DNA from 3 places in the Nocardia citri genome. Region 1 is predicted to be linked to each of the others. Evidence: riboswitches for the same ligand, from Rfam matches in the RefSeq annotation. Region 1 holds a riboswitch; each other region holds the start of a gene.
What was found. A riboswitch is a leader RNA that binds a small molecule or an ion and turns the genes downstream of it on or off. The one in region 1 is predicted to bind S-adenosylmethionine.

Region 1 (7,921 bases):
TGATTCGCGGTGGTGCTGTGGTAGATCGCGGACGGATTCGGGCCGATGTAGCCGTCCAGACGCTGCGAGGCCAGCGCCAGGTAATAGTCGGTGACCTGCTGGAAGTAGGCGATATCGATCGGAGGCAGACCCTCGGCGATATTCTGCTCGTTCCACTTCACCAGCAGCTGCTCCTGATTGGTGCCGCTGCCGACGCCGATCCGCTTGCCCGCCAGACTCTTACGATCCTTGTACTCGAGCGTGCTCTGCTTCGGGATCTCCAGCGCGACGGTGTCGTTGCGGTAGGTGGCGAAGTCGTATTTCTCTTTGCGCTCCTCGGTCACGGTGACGTTGGAGATGAACACATCGGCCTCGCCGGAGTCGATCCGCACGAAGTTCTGCGACCAATCGGCCACCTGTGCGACGAGTTTCAACCCGAGGATATCGGCGACGAGCGAGGCGAAATCGACCTCGGACCCGACGATCGTCTTATCGTCGGTGGCGTAGAACCGCAGTGGCGGTGCGGCACCGCCCGACCCGGTGACCACCAGCGTGCCGCGGTCGCGAACGGCCTGCGGCAGTTCGGCGGCGATGGCATCGACCTTGGGCGCGTGGATCCGGCCGGACTGGCCGGGGGAGAGATCGAAGGTGATCGCACCGGCGGGCTGTGCGGAGTTTTCCGCGTCCGGATCAGTGCCGCAGCCGGTGGTCAGCAAGGCGACCGTGGCAGCCAGGCCGACCAGGGCAGAGAGCTTCATCGAATACCTGTTCATCGGGGAGCGCGCACCGCGCTCAACGGACTCGGGACAGAAATGCGCGGGTGCGCGGGTGTTGTGGGTTGTCGAGGACGGCGGCGGGCGGACCCTGTTCGACGACCACGCCGCCGTCGAGGAATACGACGGTGTCGGCGACCTCGCGGGCGAAACCGATTTCGTGGGTGACGATCACCAGTGCGGTGCCGCCGTCGGCGAGATCGCGGATCACATCGAGGACTTCGCCCACCAGCTCCGGATCCAGGGCCGAGGTCGGTTCGTCGAAGAGGATCACCGGGGGTCGCAGCGCCAACGCGCGCGCGATGGCCACGCGCTGCTGTTGTCCGCCGGACAGCCGCCGCGGATAGGCGTCGGTCAGTTCGCCGATACCGACCCGCGCGAGCAATTCCCGTGCCTCGGCCTCGATGTCCGCACGCGGGCGACGTTGCGCGGAAATCGGTGCGAGCGTGACATTGTCGAGCACCGTCAGATGCGGGAAGAGATTGAATTGTTGGAAGACGAAGCCGATATGCGAGCGCTGCATGCGCACCTCGCGGTCCGACAGCGCATGCAACTTATTGCGGCGCAGCCGATATCCGATCAGTTCACCGTCGATATGCACGGTCCCCGCATCCAGCGATTCCAGATGGTTGACCACCCGCAGCAGCGTCGACTTGCCGGAGCCGGACGGTCCGATCACGGTGACCACCTCACCGGCGCGCACGGTCAGGTCGATGCCGCGCAGTACCTGGGTGCTGCCGTAGGACTTTCGCACCCCGCGCACCTCGACCGCGGCGGCCCGATCCACCTCGACGGTGACCGGCGCGCTCACCGGGTCGCTCCGCGCGGCGCGGCGGAACCGATTTCGGCGATGTCGCGCAGCCTGCGCCACACCTGCTGCACCGGTGTCGGTGGCGGCGTGCGCTGCGCGCCCTTGGCGTAGTGACGTTCGATATAGAACTGCACCACCGACAGAATCGTGGTCAGCACGATGTACCAGACGGTGGCGACCATGAGCAGCGGGACCACTCGGCCATTGCGGCCGTAGATCACCTGGACCTGGTAGAAGAGTTCCGCGATCGCCATGACCGACACGATCGAGGTGCCCTTGAACAGGCTGATCACCTCATTGGTCGCATTCGGCAGGATCGAGCGCATGGCCTGCGGGACGATGACCGTGCGGAACTGGCGCACCCGTGGAATACCCAGTGCCGCCGCTGCTTCCAGCTGCCCGGGATCGACCGAGATATATCCGGCCCGGATGATCTCGGCCGCATAAGCCGCCTGATGCAATGCGAGTCCGATGACCGCCGCGGTGAATCCGCTGATCACCCCGTTCACCTCGAAGGTGAGAAAGGAAGGGCCGAACGGGATGCCGAGCGAAAGCGTGTGGTACAGGTAGGCGATATTGAACCAGAACAGCAGCTGCACGATCAGCGGAATCGAGCGGAAAGCCCAGATATAGACCCACGAGATCACCCGCAGCACCGGATTATTCGACAATCGGGCGATTGCCAGCGCCGTACCGATCAGGAATCCCAGTGCCGTACCCCACAGGGTCAGCTCCACGGTGACCTTCAGCGCCGACAGCACCGATTTCGCGGTGAAGTACTTGGCGAATGCCGGCCAATCCCATCCCGGATTGGTGGCCAGTCCGTGGATGAATTGCGCGAGCACCACGAGTGCGACGGCGCTGACCACCCAGCGCCACGGGTGCCAGGACCTCGCGATGGCCGGTGCTTCTGCGGTGTTTATCGTCGCGGGGGGTGCACCCGGTGCCGTGGCATCGGGCGGGTGGGCACCCGGTGTCGGAACATCCGATACCGGGGCATCGGTTGCGACGGACGCGCTCATGATTTCGTTTCCTCCATCGTTCCCGGCGGAAGCACCCGCACCCGATGACCGGGGGGTTGCTGCGACGTCGACGAGCCAGGTCTCTCGGTCGCTCTGGATGGTGTCCGACGCCGAGCGGGGTCGGTCAACGGGTCTAGCCGAAATATCATGCGAAGCAGGCGAAGTCCGGCACAAGGATACGAATCAGCGTGAGCGCAGACCTTGTCCGGATGGGCGTGAACAGGCACTATTGGCCCGGTCATGCAGTGCATAGCGGCATTTCGGGCCCGGTTTCCCCGGTGCTTTTCGTCCGGATTGCCCGCCGGTGCGATGCTGCGGCGATCGGCCGGGGCGTGTGGCGCGAACGTGTCCACGGCCGAAATAGACGCTGTTGCGAAGGTTTGCCGGAGTAGTCTCGGACCACGATTCGTGCCCGACGATGAGGAGGTTCGTCGTGACCCTGCTGCGCCGTCTGACCACGCTCACCGCCATCGCGACCGGTACGGCCGCGCTGACACTGGCCGCCCCGAGCGTCGCCGCCGCGGCTCCACTGCCCGCACCCGCCGCGAGTGCCCCGACCGCTCAGGCCGGGCCCGGTGATCTGTTCGCCGCTTACCGCGCCGTTGTCGAGGCGCTGCGCACCATCGGTGTCGAGCCGTTCCTGTATCCGGCGGTCGCGCCGTTCTGCTCCGATACCGGCGCATTCGGTCTTGTCCCGGCGATGGCTGGTGCCGTACCCGGACCGTGGCCCACAACCACCGTGGCCGTTCCCGGACTCGACCCGACCGCCGTCAAGGCGGGCCAAGTCATGTTCACCTTCGTGCCCTACGGCCTCGGCCCGGACGGCTCGAACGCTACGAGTATGAACCTCGCCTGGGTCAACTTGGCCAACGGCCGCAGCGGCATCACCGCCATGGGACCGATCTCCGATGTCGTGCGCACGATGGTGCCCGCCGAAATCCCGACCGCGATAAGACCACTCGCCGAACGCGCCATCCAGGACCTCTTCGCCGCCTTCCCGGTCGGCGGGGTACGCGCGGTTCCGGTGGACACCGGATCGGGCACGGTACTCGCCGCGGTCTTCGGGACCGTGGACAACGGCGGCAAGTCCTGCTTCTTCCTCCCCACGGTAGGACTCACCTCGGTGCGCTGAGGCTCGAGATCAGGTGGCACCGGCGGCGGGGTCTTCGGGCGAGGCCGCCATGGATTCCACCTGATCTTGATCAGCGGTTGAGGGCTAGGGGGCGGGATTTCCAGGTCAAGGTGTTGGTGCGGTGGGCACGGCGGGAGCGGGTCCAGAGGCGAAGGTAGGCGGCGATGGCGAGGGGGTGTGTCAGGGCTGCGAGGGGATCGGTGCGGGTTGCGGTGCCGCGTTCCAGGGAGCGAGCGAGCAGGCGGCTGGTGACCGCGGCGCAGTAGCCGATGAGACCGGCGGCGCGTAGGGAGCCTCGACCACCGATCGCGGCCAGTGGAGGCACCCAGTAGGCCAGCGCCGCGACAGCTCCCACTGCCACGCCGCCGATGGCCGAGCCACCGTAGGCGGACCACAGCCAGCGGGTGTAACCGGCTTCCAGTTCGGCCGCGTCACGGTACATCCGGGTACTCGCCGCGCGGCCTGCCGCGACCAGCGCGGTCCGGCGACCCGAACGACGCAGTGCGCGAGCGATATCCAGATCCTCGGTGGGGCTCGCGGCTACCGCGGCGTGACCGCCCACGACGTGGTAGGCGGCGGTGTCGAAGACCAGGAACTGGCCGCAGGCGACGGCAGTCGAGGGGCGGAGACTGCGATTGGCCGCCGCGATCGGCAGGCTCGCCGCCCACGACCAGCACAGCAGCGGCTGCACCAGCGCCTCGGCCGGTGATTCGGCCACCTGGTACGGCCACGGTGACAGCAATGCGGCCCGGCTGCGGCGCAATTCGACGGTCGCCGCGGCAATCGCATTCGGTGCCAGTCGCACATCGGCGTCGAGAAAGATCAGCACCGTGGCATCGGCCAACTCGGCGAGTCGCGCGCAGGCCGCGGCCTTCCCCATCCATCCGGGCGCGGGTTCGGCCTGCGAGCGGAATACCGCGAATCGCGCATCGCCCGCAATCGCTTCGAGCGCGGCCGCTTCGGTCCCATCCGACGACGCATCGTCGAGGATCAGCACCCGTAGTCGGGGCACACCCACCTGGCCGCGCAGATCATCGATCAACTCGGGCAGGCGCTGTGCCTCATCGCGCGCCGGGATACATACCGCCACCGGCTCGATCACCGTATGCGGTCCGGCCGACAACTCGCGCACCGTCGCGCGGTTGAATAACGCGGTCGCGCAACCCGACAGCGCGATACCCGCGCCCGTCCACGCGACGATCGCCGCGCCGGCGCGCAGGGTGCGCGTCAGCGGCGGATCAGCGAACGCCACAGATTGCTCAGGGAGAAGTTGGTTTCGGGTGCGCCGGGCGGCGCCGGGTTGCGGTTCATATAGGCGATGGCGGCGACAATCGCGGCGACAGCGAGGGTGATACCGCCGACGATGCCGGCCCAGCCGGCGAAGGAGCGGGTATTCGGATCCGCGTAGCTGACTTCGGCGCGCACCGTGGAGACATCGCCGGGCGGCAGTTTCCAGGAGACGGTGGAGTCGTCCTCGCGATTGCCGTTGGTCTTGGCGACACGGGCCGGGAACGCCACGGTGAACTGCACATCCGAGCCGTGCGGCGGCACGGATTTCAGATCGACCCGGCCATTGAGGCTGACCAGGTCGCCGGTGCGCTGGAACGATAGGTTGAACATGCCCTGGGTCTGATCGGAGAGCGCGCCGAGCTGGCCGACCTCGCCGAAGGACAGATCCTCGAAGAACACCTTGCTGCCCACATAGCCGTCCTGGCTGTAGGGCTCGACCCGCACCTTCGCGGCCAGCGAATCGGGGGCCTTCAGCTGCGGGCCCTTGTCATTGGCGTCCGCGGGCACCACCGCCGCCACGATCCGACCAGAGACCCGGTCATTGGACGACACGCCCATGGATACCTGCACCCGCAGGCAGCCCGCGAGCATGGGCACCAGCATCGCGGCCAGCAGTACTGCCGCGGCCACCCGCACTCCGGGCCGGGGCGAACGTGGCGGTAGAACCGGTGTGTCGGGTATCGCGGTGAGAGGACTCGGCTGCACGGCACACATCGTGCCAGGCGGTCACCCCGAATTGCCACGCGACGGGCGCAACGCGGGCCGACCGAGGTGTCGGACCGATGGTATCCGCACCGCTTCACCCTCGCCGGGCCGCGACCAACCGTATGAGCAGCGGCACGCCGAGCACTCCCAGCCCGACACACCCGTACCAGGCCGAATACGGCAGCCCGAGGAATACCGCGTGCGCGAGCGTCGAGCCGAACCAGGTCCACATGAACACCGCCACCGGCACGACCACGTCGGCCGAAATCGGGGATCCCGGCTCTCGCGACCGGCACTTCGGACTGGTCGCGTCAGATGTTCTCAACTTCAGCGCCGGGCTTTCCGCCGCCATGCCTGTGGTTGCCGCATCGGGTGCCGCCACCGTCGGCGCCGCAAACGTATTCGTACCCCGCGTCCGCACAGCGCGATCGAAGCCGGTCAGCAGCGACGCCATCACCAGCGCCACCGCGAACCACCCTACATAGTTGGTGTAAGGAATCTCGGTGAGTCCGGGCAGTCCCCGACCGGTGGCACACCACGTCCACTGCCCGTCGGCCACCATTTGCGGATCCAGGAACAGATCCCAACCGACGGCCCCGACCGCGGTCGAAACAACTCGCCCCAGCCATCGTCGAGTCGACAACCCGGCCACCAGCCACACCGGATACAGCCCGCCGGTCCAGGCCAGTGCGACCACCAACGGCACTCCTGCCACCGCGGGCCCCAGCCTGCCGGCGGCATAGTCGTAACAACCGAACGGGAAACCCGTTGTGGTGCCGATAATTTCGGCCAGCAGGCCGAGCCCGGAGACGATCACCAGGAATCCCAGGGCGTACCGCACCCCACGCGTCGTCACCGCGTGCACCAGTGCCGTCCCCGCCGAAAGCAGTACGACCGCGACGGTCACCCGGTCACGGGTGACGCCCGAGGTGAGCGGATAACCGATCTGCACCAGCATGAGCAGCGCCGCCGAGACAGCGGGTGCCAGAAATCGCGGCGTCCATCGCCAAGCGGCCACCGACCGCCGTCGGCTCGCCGGTATCGCGTCAGTACCGATGTCTGGTGCATCGGCGGACTCCGCTCGCCCGGTCCTCTTCCGGCCAGGGACGTCGGTCTGTGGCGTTGGTCCCTCGTGCGGCTCCGGCGCGGTGCGCTCCGTCATCGCCTGCGCAGCAGGGGGAACCGGTCGCGCCGCCGATCGCGCAGCACCAACTGCGCCGCACTGCGCCCGCTCGCTCCCGACACCCCACCACCCGGATGCGTCGACGCACCGGTGAGATACAACCCGGGCGCGCCGGGCACCCGCTGTCCGGACAACTCCGGCAGCGGCCGCCACAGCATCATCTGATCCAGCGACATCTCCACATGCATCACATTCCCGCCGCGCAAGCCGAGTTCGCGCTCGAGATCGACCGGCGTCTGTACATGCCGACGCAGCACGTTCGCCCCGAAACCCGGTGCGTAGGAGTCGACTTCGGCGATGATCCGATCGGCCTCCGACTCCGCGTGCGCGGCCCAGTCACTCCCGTCGGCAAGCTGGTAGGGATGCCACTGCGCCCACAGCGAGAGCTGATGCTCACCGGCCGGGGCGATACTCGGATCCAGCGCACTGAAACTCATGGCCAGCACAACCGGACGCGGGGGCAGATCACCGGCCAGCGCCGTACTGTGCGCCCGGCGCAGTTGCCGCCGATCCGAGACGAGAAACTGCAGACCATTGGCGGATTGGGCAGTCGAGCTACCGGGATATTGTGGCAGTGCGGAGCTCGCGAGCCGGACCACCATGCCGATTCCGGGTCCGACCCGGATCCGCCGCCGCCAGTCGTCGAGCACCGCACCGTCGAAGCCGCCGTCTCGCAGCAGATCCAGCGTGGTCAGCACATGGGTGCCCGCGATAACGGTGTCCGCGCGCAGATTTCGGCCCGACGCCGTACGCACCTGCCAGCCCGCACCGATCTGCCGCAACTCGGTGACCGCATCGCCCGCCGACACCACACCGCCGTCGGCGCGCAGTCGCGCGACCAACGCCGTCGTCAGCGCCCCGCTGCCACCCACCGCTCGTCCCGGCGGCAGCGTATGCATCAGCGCGGCGAATCCGACCATCGGCGCGGTTCCCGGTTCCGACATCGGCGGTCCGGACTGCGCACCGAACCAGGCCAGTGACGCCTTGAGTCGCTCGTCGTCGAAGTAGCTGTCCAGTAGGGCATCG
Region 2 (7,921 bases), on a different contig from region 1:
GGGACGAATCCGTCCAGGGTGAAGGCGACGATACCGACGGTGTCGGGGCTATCGTTCCAAATGCGCAACAGGGTGACCCCCGGAATCGTGGACAGGCCGGTGCGCAGTCGATCGGCGAGCCGTCGCTCATGCACGGCAAGGGTTTTCGGATCGATCGCACACAGCGCGTCACATGCGGCGGCGAGCGCGGCCGCACCCAGGACATTCGGCGAACCGGCCTCATGGCGCTGCGGTGCGGGTGCCCAGTCCGCATCGGTGGTGGTGACCTCGCGAACGGCGCCGCCACCCGCCAGATACGGTTCGGCGGCATCGAGCCAATCCCGGCGTCCGACAAGCACTCCCGCGCCGAACGGCGCGTAGAGCTTGTGCCCGGAGAATGCGAGGTAGTCGATTCCGGTGTCGCGCAGGCTGATTCGACGATGCGGCGCCAGCTGCGCGGCATCGACCAGGATGCGGGCACCACACTGGTGCGCGATGGTGGCCAGCCGCTCCAGCGGCAGCACCTCGCCGGTCACATTCGACGCGCCCGTAATCGCGAGCAATGCGGCTGGCTTACTGCACAATTCGGCGATCAGCTGACGAATGGTCTCCTCGACGGTCGCCGCCGCCCGCACGACACGACGGCCGTGCCGGGTCCAGGGCAGGAAGTTCGCATGATGTTCGATATCGAGCACCACGGTGTCGCCGGGCACGCAGGCGGCGAGCAGATTCAGCGCATCGGTGGTATTGCGAGTGAACACCACGACCTGGTCGTCGGCGGCATCGAGGAAGCGGGTCACCGAACCACGCGCGGCCTCATAGCACTCGGTGGAGATCCGCGAGGCGTAACCGGCACCGCGGTGCACACTCGCGTAGTACGGCAGCAATTGCTGCACCCGGTCGGTGACCTGCGCCAATGCCGGTGCGCTTGCGGCGTAGTCGAAGTTCGCGTAGGTGGTCGTTCCGCCCTGTACGAGCGGCACCCGCAGATCGTCACCGGAGACCCGAGCGAGGGCGGCACAGCTTTGATCGATTGCAGCGGTCATCACAAATCCCGTCGGCTATGGGACCCGAAAACTGGTGCTCATCCGAGTCCGCGCTTGCCGCACCCGGTCGGGCTGCGGCCCGGTCGTCACCCGGAGCACCCCACCGCGGAGGAGGGTTGCCGACCAGCTAGCCGGGGCTTGACGCTGGTACTCATGACCTGAACCGAAAGATTGGCAGATGCCGCACCGTCCTGTCAACCGAACCTTTCCTGCATACACATGCAGTCGAATAAATAACCTTGCGGTACTGGGCGCCGTGCGGTCTGATCGACCGGTGACGCTTTCGCTACTGCTCAGCTTTGTCGGCCTGTGCATACTGCTGTCGATCACGCCCGGCCCGGATTCGTTTCTGGTGCTGCGATTCTCGATCGTGGATGCGCGACCGGGCATTGCCGCGGCGATCGGCTCGGCATTGGGCGGGATCGGATGGGCGGTAGTGGTCGCGGCGGGCGTCGCCGCCCTGCTGGAGCAGTCCGCGACGGCCTATCGGACGCTGAAGGTCATCGGCGGAATTTATTTGGTGTACTTGGGAATTCGGGCGTTGATCGAGCACCGCAAGCAACGCGGGACGCGCACCGCCACAGCGCCCGGACAGCCGGTTGCGCAGGCGCAAACTTCGGTTCGCTCGGCATTCGCCGCGGGCGTGGTGTCGTGCCTGTTCAACCCGAAGGTCGGGCTGTTCTATCTGGCGGTGCTGCCGCAATTCTGCACCGATATCACCTTCCTGAACACCCTCGCGCTCGGCGCCATCGAATGCTCCATTGCCGCCGTCGAGATGATCCTGCTCGCCTTGCTGGCGTCGCGGGCGGTCACGATGTTGCGCCGTCCCCGAGTTCGCGATCGGCTCGAGCAGATCAGCGCGGCCATTCTCGCCGCGCTCGGCATCGGCACGGCCGCCTCGGCCGCGTAATCCGTCATGCGTCAGAGCTTCGGCTGAATCTCCTTGCGCCACAGCCATAGTGCCGCGACCAACGAGATGATCGACGCGGCGGTGAGCCACCAGAACGCGTGCCGGAATCCGGCATCCACCGACAGCCCGGCACCAGCCGCGCGAGACAGCACCACCGCGAGCGATGCCGCGCCGATCGCCCCGCCGACCCGCTGCAGAATAATCACGAACGATGCAGCATCCGGCAACTGCTCGCGCCGCACCGAGGCGTAGGCCGCGGCCACCATCGGCACGCCCGTCAATCCATTAGCCAGGCCTCGAATCAACAGCAGCACCTGCACGACAACCGGATTCATCGAGGCACCGTCGAGCGCGAATGGCACGGTGACCACGACCGTCACCGCATTACCGACCACGGCGACCACGCCGCCGCCATACCGGTCGGTCAACCGGCCGCCGATGGGCAGCGCGATGATGCTACCGATCCCGAAGGATATGAGCAGCAGACCCGTCGCGATGATGCCGTCCCGATGCAGTACCTGAAAGTACAACGGCAGCAATAGCATTGCCCCATACATCGACGCACCCGCGAAGAAATTCGCCACATTGGCCGTCGCGAATACCGGATGCCGGAACAGTCCGACATCGAGCAGGCGCGCACCGCCCCCGCGCACCGATCGGGCCACGAACAGGCCGAGCGCCAGCACCCCGACCACCATCGACACCCACACTGTGGGCGCGGAAACGCTACCGCGACTGCCGAATTCGCCGAGTCCATAGACCAACGTCGATAGCCCGACCGCGATCAACGCGAATCCGGTGGCGTCGAATCGACCACCGTTACCTGTCGCCTCCGCCCGCGGTAACAGCCGATACGCCAGCACGAATGCCACCAGTCCGAACGGAATGTTGATCAGGAACAACCACTTCCAGTCCAGATTCGCCAGCATCACACCACCGATGGTCGGCCCGATCGCGGGCGCGGCGACCACGGCGATACCGGAGACACTCATCACCCGGCCCAGCCGCTGCGGACCCGCGACCTGACCGATCAGCGTCTGCCCGGCGGGCACCAACAGACCCGCCGCCAAGCCCTGGGCGATCCGAAACCCGATGAGCCAGCCGATATTCGGAGCCAGCGCACACAGTGCGGAGGTCACCGTGAACCCGGCGAGCGCGGTCAACCAGACCCGGTCCATGCCGAATTGCCGCCCGAGCCAACCGCACAACGGCAGCATGACGGCGAGTGCGAGCAGATAGCCGCTCGCGATCCACTGGGCACTGTCCAGTGCCGCACCGAGATCCGTCGCGATGGAGTTCAGCCCGATATTCACCAGCGAGGTGTCCAGCATGCTCATGGTCGCACCGAAGACCACCACACCGGCCACCCGCCACACCCGTGCGGGAATGGGTTCGAGTGCGGGTGCGGCGGCGAGAGCCGTTCGAGTATCCGACATGGATCCTCCGCTATTTGTCGACGTCGAGATTGCGGAGGTTATCAACAATCTTATTGATCAACAATAGATACAATCACCTGATGCCCGCTGACCACATTCACCCCCGCGGCCTGCTCCGCTTCCCGACCTATGCGCTCGGCAAGCTGCACAAGGCCGTACACGCCGAGCTGGGCATCTCGTTGCGCGAACAGTGGGTGCTGGTCTGCCTGGAGGAGTTCGACGACCTGTCCCAGCAGCAGGTCTCCACCGCGCTCGGCATCGACCGCAGCGAGGTTGTCCGGCTGATCGATGGCCTGGAAGAGGCCGGATTCGTCATCCGCACCCGCGATGCGACAGACCGGCGCAAGTACCGGCTCACCATCACCCCGTCCGGGCGCGCCGAGCGCCGCAAGACCGATGAACTCATCGAAAGGGCCACCGAGCGGGTGCTGCATCGACTCGATGAGCAGGAGCGGCGCACCCTGCACCGCCTGGCACTCAAAGCGCTCGGCGAACAGGTTTGACCGATACCGCAGGTACCGTAGACAGTTGGCCACACGTGGCATTCGCCCACTGGTAACCCGGCTGTGAGACAACAACGAGGAAGCGCAAGGCAGGTCTATGAGAGGTGGGCAGGACACGATGCTACAGCCGCAGGTCGACACCGCGGCGGGCACGGACCCGACGAACGGGCTCCACACCCCCGAACCCTTGCTGCGCGGCACCCTCGCGCCGCAGGTCAGAACCCTTGTCGACATCCTGAACAGCACCGCGGCGGCCCATCCGGAAGCCCCTGCTATCGACGACGGTGATGTGGTGCTCAGCTACACCGAATTGCTGGCCGAGATCGATGCCGGAGTCGTGCGCTTGACCGCGGAGGGTGTGCGCCCCGGTGACCGCGTCGGGGTGCGCATGCCGTCCGGCTCATATGAGCTTTACGTCACTATTCTGGCCATTCTGTATGCCGGTGCGGCCTATGTTCCGGTGGACGCCGACGACCCGGAGGAACGCGCCCGACTCGTCTTCGGTGAGGCCCGCGTCACCGCGATCGTGACGGCGGCGGGCGTCGAACCGACGGTGGCCGCCGCCGAACGGTCCGAACCGACCGCCGCGGATTCGACGGTCCGCCCGACCCCCGCCGACGACGCCTGGATCATCTTCACCTCCGGATCCACCGGCACCCCGAAAGGCGTCGCCGTCACCCACCGCAATGCCGCCGCCTTCGTCGATGCGGAGGCGCGCCTGTTCCTGCCGAACGCCCCGATCGGTCCGGGTGACCGGGTGCTCGCCGGACTTTCGGTCGCCTTCGACGCCTCATGCGAGGAAATGTGGCTGGCCTGGCGCAACGGCGCCTGCCTGGTGCCCGCACCGCGCGCCCTGGTCCGCACCGGTGCGGATCTCGGGCCCTGGCTGGTCCGGCGCGCAATCAGCATCGTCTCGACGGTTCCCACCCTGGCCGCGACCTGGCCCGTCGAGGCACTCGACCCGGTCCGGCTGCTGATCTTCGGCGGCGAGGCGGTGCCGCCCGAACTCGCCGAACGTCTTGCCGGAAAGCACTCGGCGCGGGCGAAGGGCGACGAAGAGGTAGTAGACCACGCGCAGTCCCACGAACACCCGGAATCGGATACCGATTCCGAACGCGAGGTCTGGAATACCTACGGCCCCACCGAAGCAACGGTCGTCGCCTGTGCGGCGCTGCTCGACGGCGGCTTCCCGGTCCGGATCGGGCTCCCCCTCGACGGCTGGGATCTGGCCGTCGTCGATGCCGCCGGAAATCCGGTCGGCGAGGGCGAATCCGGGGAACTCGTGATCGGCGGTGTCGGCCTGGCCCGCTACCTCGATCCGGCCAAGGACGCCGAAAAGTACGCTCCGCTGCCATCACTCGGCTGGGACCGCGCCTACCGCAGTGGCGATCTGGTCCGCAAGGACAGCGCGGGCCTGGTCTTCCTCGGCCGCGCCGACGATCAGATCAAACTCGGTGGCCGCCGCATCGAACTCGGCGAACTCGATAACGCCCTGCAGCACCTACCCGGCGTCACCGGAGCGGCGGCCGCGATCCGAACCACCAAGGCGGGCAATAAGATCCTCGTCGGTTACCTGACCGGCACCGCACCCGACTTCGACCTCAAGGCAGCTAGAGCCCAACTCGCCGAACAACTTCCGGCCGCGCTGGTCCCCCGACTCGCCATCGTCGCCGACCTGCCCACCCGCACCTCGGGCAAGGTCGACCGCGACGCCCTGCCGTGGCCACTGCCGAATACCGCCGAAACCGACACCGCGAACGGCGATCTCACCGAAACCGAGCAATGGGTTGCCGGGCTGTGGGATTCGATTCTCGGTGCGCAGGTCACCGGAGCGGATACCGACTTCTTCGATCTCGGCGGTGGCTCGCTCTCGGCCGCCCAGTTGGTTACCGCACTGCGCGAACGTTATCCACGCATCACCGTCGCCGATCTCTACGACCATCCACGCCTCGGCGCACTGGCCGAGCTGCTCGACGAGACCGCGCCGAGCGCCGAGGTCGAGGAACGCATCGTGGGCCCGACGCCGCTGCGCGCCCAATGCGCCCAAATGCTCGCCATCATCCCGCTCACTACGCTCACCGGATTGCAGTGGCTCACCTGGTTGGCGATTGTCGGCAATATCGCGGGCTGGTCCGGCTCACTGCCGTGGCTGCCGCATCTGTCCTGGTGGTGGACGCTGGCCGCGTTCCTGCTGTTCATCTCACCGCCCGGTCGCATGGTCACCTGCGCGACCGGCGCGCGAATTCTGCTGCGCGGCGTACGCCCCGGCAGTTATCCGCGCGGCGGGTCGGAGCACCTGCGACTGTGGGCGGCGGTCCGGCTCTCGGAGGCCAGCGGCGCCGAGAGCCTCTCCGGTGCACCGTGGATGGTGCCGTTCGCGCGGGCACTCGGCGCGAAGATCGGCCACGGCGTCGACCTGCACACCCTGCCGCCGGTCACCGGCATGCTCGAACTCGGCGACGGGTGCAGTGTGGAGCCCGAGGTCGACCTGTCCGGCTATTGGATCGATGGCGATGTCGTACACATCGGACCGATCACCATCGGTGCCGGCGCGGTGATCGGTGCGCGCTCGATCCTGTTGCCCGGCAGCAAAATAGGTAAGAATGCCGAGATCGCGGCCGGATCGTCGGTATCGGGGAAAGTAAAGGCCGAACAGGAGTGGGCCGGTTCGCCCGCCACGAAAGTCGGCAAAGCCCAGCATCGTTGGCCCGCGCACACCCCGGCACGAGCCGCGCACTGGGTCGCGATTTTCGGCGTGACCTCGATGGTGCTGGCGGCCATGCCCATTCTCGGTCTGGCCGCGGGCGGCGCATTCATCGCCTGGTTCATCCGCGACGCGCAAACCCTCGCGGGTGCGCTCGGCAAGGGCTTCGCCATCCTGCCCGTCGCAACGCTGCTCAGCCTCGCCTTGTACGCCGCGGCCACGGTCATCGCGGTCCGGCTGCTCAGCATCGGACTCATCGAGGGCCATCACCCCGTCCGCAGCAGGGTCGGCTGGCAGGCGTGGGCCACCGAACGGCTACTGGATTCGGCGCGCACCCTCCTGTTCCCGCTCTACGCCAGCCTGCTGACCCCGCTGTGGCTGCGCCTGCTCGGCGCGAAGGTCGGTAAGAGCGTCGAGGCATCGACGGTGCTCCTGCTGCCGAAATTCACCACGGTCGCCGACGGCGCGTTCCTCGCCGACGACACCATGATCGCCAGCTACGAACTCGGCGGCGGCTGGCTGCATATCGGCGATGCGAAGGTCGGCAAGCGCGCCTTCCTCGGCAATTCCGGTATGACCGCCCCCGGTCGACGGGTGCCGAAAAACGGGCTGGTCGCGGTGCTTTCGGCCGCTCCGTCCAAGGCCAAGGCGGGTTCATCCTGGCTCGGCAGCCCACCGGTGCGACTGCGGCGCGCCTCCGAAACCGGCGATACCGAACGCACCTTCGATCCGCCGCTGCGGCTGAAGGTTTTCCGCGGCATAGTCGAGACCTGCCGACTCGTCCCGGTGCTCGTCACCTTCGCCATCGGTCTCGGCGTGCTGTTCACGCTGGCCTGGATCGCGCAATCGGCGGGCTATCTGATCGCCGGACTGCTCTGCGGTCTGGTCCTGATGGCCGCCGGTGCGATCGCGGGCGCGAGTGCGGTCACCGCGAAGTGGCTGCTGGTCGGGCGCATCGGCGCCGAGGAACATCCGCTGTGGAGTTCGTTCGTGTGGCGCAACGAGGTCGCCGACACCTTCGTCGAAACCGTTGCCGCGCCGTGGTTCGCGCGCGCGGCGACCGGTACCCCCGTACTGAATCTGTGGCTTCGTGGGCTCGGTGCCAAGATCGGCCGCGGAGTATGGTGCGAGTCCTATTGGCTACCGGAGGCAGACCTGGTGACACTCGGTGACGGCGCGACCGTGGAACGAGGGTGTGTGGTGCAGACCCACCTCTTCCACGATCGGATCATGGCCATGGACACCGTAACCCTCGGTGCCGGAGCCACCCTCGGGCCGCATTGCGTCGCCCTGCCCGCCGCGAGTATCGGCGCGGGCGCGACCATCGGTCCCGCGTCGCTGGT
Region 3 (7,921 bases), on a different contig from region 1:
CTACTTCCCGCGACCGGTTCGGTCGCCGCGCTGATCACCCGCGCGACCGGTAAGGAGCCGTACTACGTCGGCAAGCCGAACCCGCTGATGATGCGCTCGGCACTGCGCCGGATCGGCGCACATTCGCAGTCGACGGTGATGATCGGCGACCGCATGGACACCGATATCGTCTCGGGCCTGGAAGCAGGCATGCGCACCGTCCTGGTCACCACCGGCATCTCCACCCGCGAATCCATCGAGCAATTCCCGTACCGCCCAACTCTCGTCGTCGACTCCGTCGCCGACCTCGTCGACCGAACCGACAACCCCTTCGCCTGACGGATCAAGACCAAGTGGAACCGGTTGCCGGGGTGCTCGCCGTTTGCCGCCTTGGTTTCCACGTGATTGCGGCGCGGGCGGCGCAGAGTGCGGGCGGGGAATGAATCAGTGCCTCCGCTCGATCTTCGCCAGATGCGCGATATTGGCGCGATCCTCCACATCCATACTCGGCTCACCGCCGAACCACGCGTCCAGAATCTCCGTCAGCTCCGCCCTGGATGTCGAACGCAGGCTCAGCGCAAGCACATTCGCGTCATTCCACTTCCGCGCACCAGCCGCCGTCACCGCATCACCACACAGTGCGGCCCGGATCCCCGCCACCTTGTTGGCGGCAATGGAGGCACCCGTCCCGGTCCAACAGCACACCACCCCCTGCTCGGCTCGCCCCTCGGCCACATCCCGCGCCGCCGCCTCGGTGGCCCAAGCCCAGTCGTCCCGCTCACTATCCGATAGCGCCCCATGCACCAATGTCTCGAACCCGCGCCGCCCGAGCTCCACCACCAGCTCCTCGGCCACCCCCACCCGCTCATCCGCCGCAACCGAAATTCGCATAACCCAAGCGTAATAACGTCCCCACCGCGTGGCCCCGAAAACCGTAGCTTGTACAAATACCGGGAATTCACGCAGAGTGAGTCGACACGGTTTCTCCTCGACCGCGAGTAGGCCAGAATCCTGGCAGGCGTGACAAGACACGGAAAGTTGAGGGAGCGGCAGTGTCAGCTTGGGGTGAGGTCGTCGTCGGCCTGGTAATTCTGGTCGGGCTGGTCGGGATCATCGTCCCGATTCTGCCGGGGGTCATCTTGATCTTCGGGGCCATTGCCGTGTGGGCGTTTCTGACCGGGGGTGCGACCGCCTGGATCGTATTCGCCATCAGCACGGCGTTGCTGGTGCTGTCCGGCGTCATCAAATACACCTGGCCGGGTCGGAAGATGAAGGATGCGGGTGTCTCCAATCGCGCGCTGTTCATCGGCGCGATCTTCGGCATCGTGGGCTTTTTCATCGTCCCGGTCGTCGGGTTGTTCGTGGGATTCGTTCTGGGCGTATACCTTTCGGAGTTGCACCGACTCCGTGACAACCAATCCGCTTGGCAGGCAACGGTACACGCACTGAAGGGTGTCGGCCTGTCCATGCTCATCGAACTCTTCGGCGCCCTACTGGCCACCGGGGTGTGGGTCATCGGCGCGATCGTGGCCTAGACGGGTTGTTCCGCCGCTGGCAGCGCGGCGGGGCGTGGCTGGTGATCGTGAAGTTGTTGCAGGTCTTCGCCGAGGCCGCCGGTGCGATCGGGTGGCAGGTGAGCGTGGACTCGACGATCATGCGAGCCCATCAAACACGCTGCCGGTGCCCGCCGCGACAGCGACCGTCAGGCCGAACCGCCCGACGGCTGTGGTGAATCCGAGCCCATCCACATCGCCGTCATCGACCAATGGCTACGACACGGATGCGGGTAGGTCGAACGGTCTGCCCTCATCAGACTTCGGCACAGACCCTAGCTGTTGCTGCGTGGGTGCAGCAGGCGGTAGAAGTTCAGGCTGTAGCCCCAGCCATAGGCGCGTGGCGTGAGGATGCGCCCGTCGGCGGGGTTCCACATTCGGGCGCGGAAACGCTGGCGGGTCGGCTTGCGCCAGTCGTAGGGAATGCTCAGGAATGCGCCCTGCGGTTCGGGTATGTCAGGTTCTCGCGTGCTCATGCTGTCAATGTTTCCTTGACAGAGTGGAGCTTGTCAAGGAAACATTGACAGCGTGAGCGAGTCGTTGATCGCTGCCGGTGCCGAGCTGGCCGAACGCGCGACCGCCCTGGCCGAGGCCACGCGCAGCCTGCTGGCAGCCCCAGGACTGGACCTGGTGCGCCAGGCCAGGGAGGTGGACCGGCTGGCCGAGCGGGTGCTGCAACTCAGCGTGTCGGCGGTGAGGCAGTCCGGCAGCACCTGGCAGGACATCGGCGACATCCTCGGCGTTTCCCGCCAGGCCGCATTCCAGCGCTTCGGCAAACCCATCGATCCCAGAACAGGACAACCCATGGATAAGACCACCCTCCCCGGTGCCGGCGAACGTGCCGTCACGGTCGTGGTCGATGCCATCGCGGGACGGTTCGAATTGTTCCGCGATCAACTCGACACCACGATGCGCGCTGGTCTCACCGATGCTGCGCTGGGCGAGGCCAACGCCAAGATCGCCGGACTGGTCGGCGTCTTCGAGAGCGTTTCGGGCGAGCCGTTCGTCCGGCGTATCGCGGACCACACGGTGGTGGACGTTCCGCTCGAATACGAGGCAGGCACTATGAAGGGCCGCATCGCATTCAACGCGGACGGCACGATCGCCGGGCTGTTCATCCTGAATCCCGAGGTCCCATAACGCCTGGCAGCCGCCTCCCAGTTGCCCGGCGCGCGTGAGGGCATGACGGCATTCCTATCCAAACGATCTCCGCTCTGGCCCGACTAGCCCTGCGTCGAAGTCGCTGGCGGCTGCTGCCCGGCGGCGCCGCAGCGGGACTTCGATACCGGGCCCAGCCGAATCGGCCAGACACTTACCCGATGATCCGGAACGGGATCGTATCGGCCGGTTCGACTTTCGGTAGCTCATCGCGGCGCAGTGGGAGGGTCGGCGGCTCGATGCGATGGATCGGGAGGGTGGGCGTCAGATCGGTCGCAGCCGCTCGGTCGCGGGCGGGCAGCCGATAGAACGCCCGCGCGTTGTCCTCCAGCACCATGAACATATCGGTGCCGACCACATCGCAGATCAGATCGACGTCGGCATCCTCGAACGGTCGCCCGGCGCGGGTGCCGGGCAGATCGGTACCGAACATCAGCGCCTCGGGACTGACCGCGTGGATCCGGCGCAGCGTATCGGCCACCCTCATCTGCACCCGTCCGAAACCGGCCGCCTTCACCCGTGCCCCGCGATCCACCAGGTCCAACAGATAGGGCAGACCTTCCTGCGACATGCCGAGGTGGTCGATGGACAGCGCCGGCAGTTTCGAGATCACCGGCTCCATCGAGGTGAGCATGGTGCCGTCGATGTACACCTCGACATGCCAGCCGACGAGGTCGTACGCCCGCAGCGCCTGCAGCGTCATCGCGGTGATATCCGCGGCGGCACGCTTGACGTTGAACCGCAGCCCCCGCACACCGATCCGGTCGAGTTCGATGATCTCGTCATCGGTGGCATCCGGGTCCAAGGCGGTGACGCCGACCCAGCCCTCGCCGAGCTCGGCCAGCGCCGCCTTCAGGTAGGTCTGATCGGTGCCTTGGAAGGATCCGCTGACCACGGCGCCGCCGCCGATATCGAAGCGCGACATACGCTTTCGATAATCGGCGATGGTGAACGGGTCGGGCAGGTAGCCCTCGTTCTCGGCCAGCGGGAACCGCGGGTCGAAGATGTGGAGATGGGCATCGAACACTTGTACAGAATGCCTCAGTGCCGGAAATTACGCTGCCACCGACCCGACAGATTTTGCGCTGCCGCGGCCGAGTCGGATTGTCGAGTGCCACAGGAAGCGACGAGCACCCCCGTGGCATTCGCACTAGACCTTATGCGGCTCGCTGGCGCGCAGCATGTCCTCACGCTCGACGACCTTGACCCGCTCGCGGCCCTCCGGCTCGCCGAGGGCGCGCTCGTGTGCGTCGAGGCGGTACCAGCCCTGCCAGGTGGTGAACGGGATGCCCTTACCCTCCAGGAAGTCGGTGACCGCGTCCAGTTCCGGCTCGGCGGCCGGGGTGAAGTTCACGCTGTCATCGAGCAGGCAGGCCACGGTCTCGTTGGCATCGCCCTTGGTGTGGCCGATGAGGCCGACCGGACCGCGCTTGATCCAGCCGGTGACGTACGTGGCGGGCAGGTAGCGGTCGCTACCGTCGGCATCCTCGTCGGCGAGAACGCGTCCGGCCTCGTTCGGGATGACACCGGCTTGATCGTCGAACGGCAGGTTGGTGAGGTTCTGCGAGAGGTAACCCACGGCGCGGTAGACGGCCTGGACATCCCAGTCCTTGAACACGCCGGTGCCCTTGACGTTGCCGGTGCCGTCGAGCTGGGTGCGCTCGGTGCGCAGGCCGACGACCTTGCCGTCCTCCCCGAGGATCTCGGCGGGCGATTCGAAGAAGTGCAGGAACAGCTTGTGCGGGCGGTTGCCGACATCGCGGATGGCCCACTGCTCCAGGGTGTTGGCGATCATGTCGACCTGCTTGGAGTGCCGGCGCGCGGCCTCGGAGCCCTCGTCGTAGTCGATGTCCTCGGGATCGACGATGACCTCGATGGTCGGGGAATGGTCGAGTTCGCGCAGCTCGAGCGGGGTGAACTTGGCCTGCGCCGGGCCGCGGCGGCCGAAGACGTGCACCTCGATCGCCTTATTGGCCTGCAGACCGTTGTAGACGTTCGGCGGGATCTCGGTCGGCAGCAGCTCGTCACCGGTCTTGGCCAGCACGCGCGCCACATCGAGGGCGACATTGCCGACACCGAGGACCGCGACCTTCTCGGCCTCCAGCGGCCAGGTGCGCGGCACGTCCGGGTGGCCGTCGTACCAGGAGACGAAGTCCGCGGCGCCGTAGCTGCCGTCCAGGTCGATACCGGGAATCGGCAGTGCCCGGTCGGCATTGGCGCCGGTCGAGAAGATCACCGCGTCATAGAACGTGCGCAGATCGTCGAGGGTGATGTCGGTGCCGTAGTCGATATTGCCGAGCAGGCGGACCTGCGGCTTGTCCAGCACCTTGTGCAGGGCGGTGATGATGCCCTTGATGCGCGGATGGTCCGGCGCGACGCCGTAGCGGATCAGCCCGAACGGCGCGGGCATGCGCTCGTACAGGTCGATGCTCACCTCGGCATCGGACTTCATCAACGCGTCGGCGGCGTAGATGCCTGCCGGTCCCGCGCCCACGATCGCGATACGAAGCGGGCGAGCCCCCGCGGTGTGCGCGTCAGGCCCGGAGGAGGCAGCTTGCGTAACCACGGAGGGCCCGTGCTCACCGCTGGTCGACTCAGCACTGTGTTCGGTCATCTTTTACGCGCACCCTTATGGTCGAAACTATTGACGGCGTCAGTCTGAGCTTAGGCTAACTTGACGCACCCTCTCGGTCGCATCTGCCGATGCGAACAGGCGGCCACCTCGGCTATGACAGCAGGCCGCAGTCCCGCGATTCTATCGGTGGCGTACCGCGCACCCCGCGGCGGTGCGTACACCGGGTGTTTGCTGCCCCGGCCCACCAATCGTTACTACCCACTCTGCGGACATCTATCGAATCCGCGCGGCACGGGTACCGGGTCGACCGGGGGCCGGATGCCGGATACCGCCGCCCAGCAGGGATGATCGACTCATGACAGAGCAGCAGGGCGCCGATGCAGAACCCGTAATCGAGGTCGATCAGACCGACCGTCGGTCCATGGCGCCGTTCATCGCGGCGGCCGTTTTCGCCGCTGTCGTGCTCATCGCGATCGTGCTCGGTGCGATGCTCTCGCCCGCTGAGAAAAATGTCACAGAATCGGACAAGATCACCGCCGCGGTGCAGCGCTACGCCGAGGCCCGCGCCGCCACCGACGACACGCCGCCACCCGGCGTGGCCTGTCCGGGATTCGACGAGAGCCGGACACCACTCGCCGATCAGTTCGGCGGGGCCGCGGCCGGAAAGTCGATCAAGGTCAGCGAGATTGAGAATGCGATGGTCGACGGCGATAGGGCCAAGGCGACGGTGACCATCGAGGTCGACGGCCGGAAAACACCGGCGACCTGGAATCTGACCCGTTCCGGAGACCGCTGGGTCGTCTGCCGTTGATTGCTTACGCGCGGCGCGAACCGAGGTTTGACACGAAGGCCCCTGCCCAGGCAATCTCGTTTTCAGGTCATGAGTACCAGCGCCAAGCCCCGGCTGGCTGGTCGGCAACCCTCCTCCGCGGCGGGGTGCTCCGGGTGACGACCGGGCCGCGCACCGAACCCAGGTGCGGCAAGCGTGGATTCACAGGAGGATCGCATGACATATGCCGGTGACATCACCCCACAGCAGGCGTGGGAGTTGTTGCGGGACAATCCCGAAGCCGTCTTGGTCGACGTGCGCACCGAGGCGGAATGGCGTTTCGTCGGCGTGCCGGATACGAGTTCGATCGAGCGGCCGACGGCGTTGATCGAATGGGTGGACAGCGACGGCGCCCGCAACGCCGAGTTCGTGGAGCAGCTGACCAAGGCGCTGGAGGGTCGCGATCCGGCGGCGCCCGTCGTCTTCCTCTGTCGCTCCGGACAGCGTTCTATCGGCGCGGCGGTGGCCGCCACCGGGGCCGGCATCACCCCGTCGTTCAATGTGCTGGAGGGCTTCGAGGGCCCGATCGACGAGTTCGGACATCGTGGCGGCGCCGGGTGGCGCGCCATCGGCCTGCCGTGGCGGCAGTCATGATCACCGGGGGTGCGTTCGACAAGCCACTGCCCGAAGGCGTCGGCCCCGCGACGCTCGGCGTGCGGGGCGGGCTGCGCCGCTCGGGATTCGAGGAAACCGCCGAGGCGCTGTATCTGTCCTCCGGTTTCGTCTACGAGAGCGCCGAGGCGGCCGAGGCCGCGTTCACCGGCGATATCGAGCATTTCGTCTACTCCCGGTACGGCAATCCGACGGTGGCCATGTTCGAGGAGCGGCTGCGCCTGATCGACGGCGCCGAAGCATGTTTCGCGACCGCGAGCGGTATGTCGGCCGTATTCACCGCGCTCGGTGCGCTTGTGGGCGCCGGCGACCGGCTCGTGGCCGCACGCAGCCTGTTCGGTTCGTGCTTCGTGGTGTGCAACGAGATCCTGCCGCGCTGGGGTGTGGAAACGGTTTTCGTCGACGGTGATGATCTGGATCAGTGGGAGCAGGCACTTTCGGTGCCGACCCAGGCCGTCTTCTTCGAAACTCCGGCCAATCCGATGCAGACGCTGGTCGACGTGCGCCGGGTGAGCGAACTCGCGCATGCCGCGGGTGCGAAAGTGGTGCTGGACAACGTCTTTGCCACACCACTGCTGCAGCGTGGTTTCGATCTCGGTGCGGATGTGCTGGTTTATTCGGGAACCAAGCACATCGATGGTCAGGGCCGGGTGCTCGGTGGTGCGATCCTCGGCGCCCACGACTACATCGACGGTCCGGTGAAAACCCTGATGCGCCATACCGGTCCGGCGCTGAGCCCGTTCAACGCGTGGACCCTGCTCAAGGGTTTGGAGACCATGCCGCTGCGCGTGCGTCATTCGACCGAATCCGCCCTGCGCATCGCGCGCTTCCTCGAGGGCAACAAGTCCGTCTCCTGGGTGCGCTACCCGTACCTGGAGTCACATCCGCAGCACGCGCTGGCGACCAGCCAGATGAGCGGCGGCGGCACCGTGGTCACCTTTGAACTGAACGCGCCCGCGAGCGAGGCCAAGAAGCGTGCCTTCGAGGTGCTCAACCGGCTGCGCATCGTCGACATCTCCAATAACCTCGGCGACTCCAAGACCCTCATCACCCATCCGGCCACCACGACCCACCGCGCGATGGGTCCCGAAGGCCGCGCGACCATCGGCCTGTCCGATGGCGTTGTCCGTATCTCGGTGGGACTCGAGGATGTCGAGGATCTGTTGAGCGATCTGGACCACGCGCTGAGCTAGAGCTCATGTCACCGACGTCGCC

Region 2: linked by a shared signal. The riboswitch ahead of ACW2Q0_RS12345 (aminotransferase class V-fold PLP-dependent enzyme) and the one ahead of ACW2Q0_RS21625 (amino acid ABC transporter permease) in region 1 are both predicted to bind S-adenosylmethionine.
Region 3: linked by a shared signal. The riboswitch ahead of ACW2Q0_RS11705 (rhodanese-like domain-containing protein) and the one ahead of ACW2Q0_RS21625 (amino acid ABC transporter permease) in region 1 are both predicted to bind S-adenosylmethionine.

The regions. Positions count from the first base shown of each region.
Region 1 covers NZ_JBSUQM010000017.1:32,668-40,588, forward strand. Annotated here, with positions in the region: gene ACW2Q0_RS21615 (ABC transporter substrate-binding protein) at 1-752, opposite strand, end outside; gene ACW2Q0_RS21620 (amino acid ABC transporter ATP-binding protein) at 772-1,563, opposite strand; gene ACW2Q0_RS21625 (amino acid ABC transporter permease) at 1,560-2,585, opposite strand; SAM riboswitch class I at 2,596-2,689, opposite strand; gene ACW2Q0_RS21630 (hypothetical protein) at 3,019-3,717, shown strand; gene ACW2Q0_RS21635 (glycosyltransferase) at 3,788-4,936, opposite strand; gene ACW2Q0_RS21640 (LppM family (lipo)protein) at 4,945-5,721, opposite strand; gene ACW2Q0_RS21645 (carotenoid biosynthesis protein) at 5,807-6,730, opposite strand; gene ACW2Q0_RS21650 (phytoene desaturase family protein) at 6,871-7,921, opposite strand, start outside.
Region 2 covers NZ_JBSUQM010000006.1:255,883-263,803, forward strand. Annotated here, with positions in the region: gene ACW2Q0_RS12345 (aminotransferase class V-fold PLP-dependent enzyme) at 1-1,025, opposite strand, end outside; SAM riboswitch class IV at 1,071-1,184, opposite strand; gene ACW2Q0_RS12350 (LysE family translocator) at 1,300-1,935, shown strand; gene ACW2Q0_RS12355 (DHA2 family efflux MFS transporter permease subunit) at 1,947-3,371, opposite strand; gene ACW2Q0_RS12360 (MarR family winged helix-turn-helix transcriptional regulator) at 3,452-3,874, shown strand; gene ACW2Q0_RS12365 (Pls/PosA family non-ribosomal peptide synthetase) at 3,993-7,921, shown strand, end outside.
Region 3 covers NZ_JBSUQM010000006.1:128,913-136,833, forward strand. Annotated here, with positions in the region: gene ACW2Q0_RS11665 (HAD-IIA family hydrolase) at 1-318, shown strand, start outside; gene ACW2Q0_RS11670 (RpiB/LacA/LacB family sugar-phosphate isomerase) at 424-870, opposite strand; gene ACW2Q0_RS11675 (DUF456 domain-containing protein) at 1,032-1,514, shown strand; gene ACW2Q0_RS11680 (DUF5808 domain-containing protein) at 1,808-2,008, opposite strand; gene ACW2Q0_RS11685 (DUF3887 domain-containing protein) at 2,061-2,672, shown strand; gene ACW2Q0_RS11690 (amidohydrolase family protein) at 2,845-3,717, opposite strand; gene ACW2Q0_RS11695 (FAD-dependent oxidoreductase) at 3,841-5,193, opposite strand; gene ACW2Q0_RS11700 (Rv0361 family membrane protein) at 5,621-6,076, shown strand; SAM riboswitch class IV at 6,142-6,257, shown strand; gene ACW2Q0_RS11705 (rhodanese-like domain-containing protein) at 6,272-6,688, shown strand; gene ACW2Q0_RS11710 (O-succinylhomoserine sulfhydrylase) at 6,685-7,899, shown strand.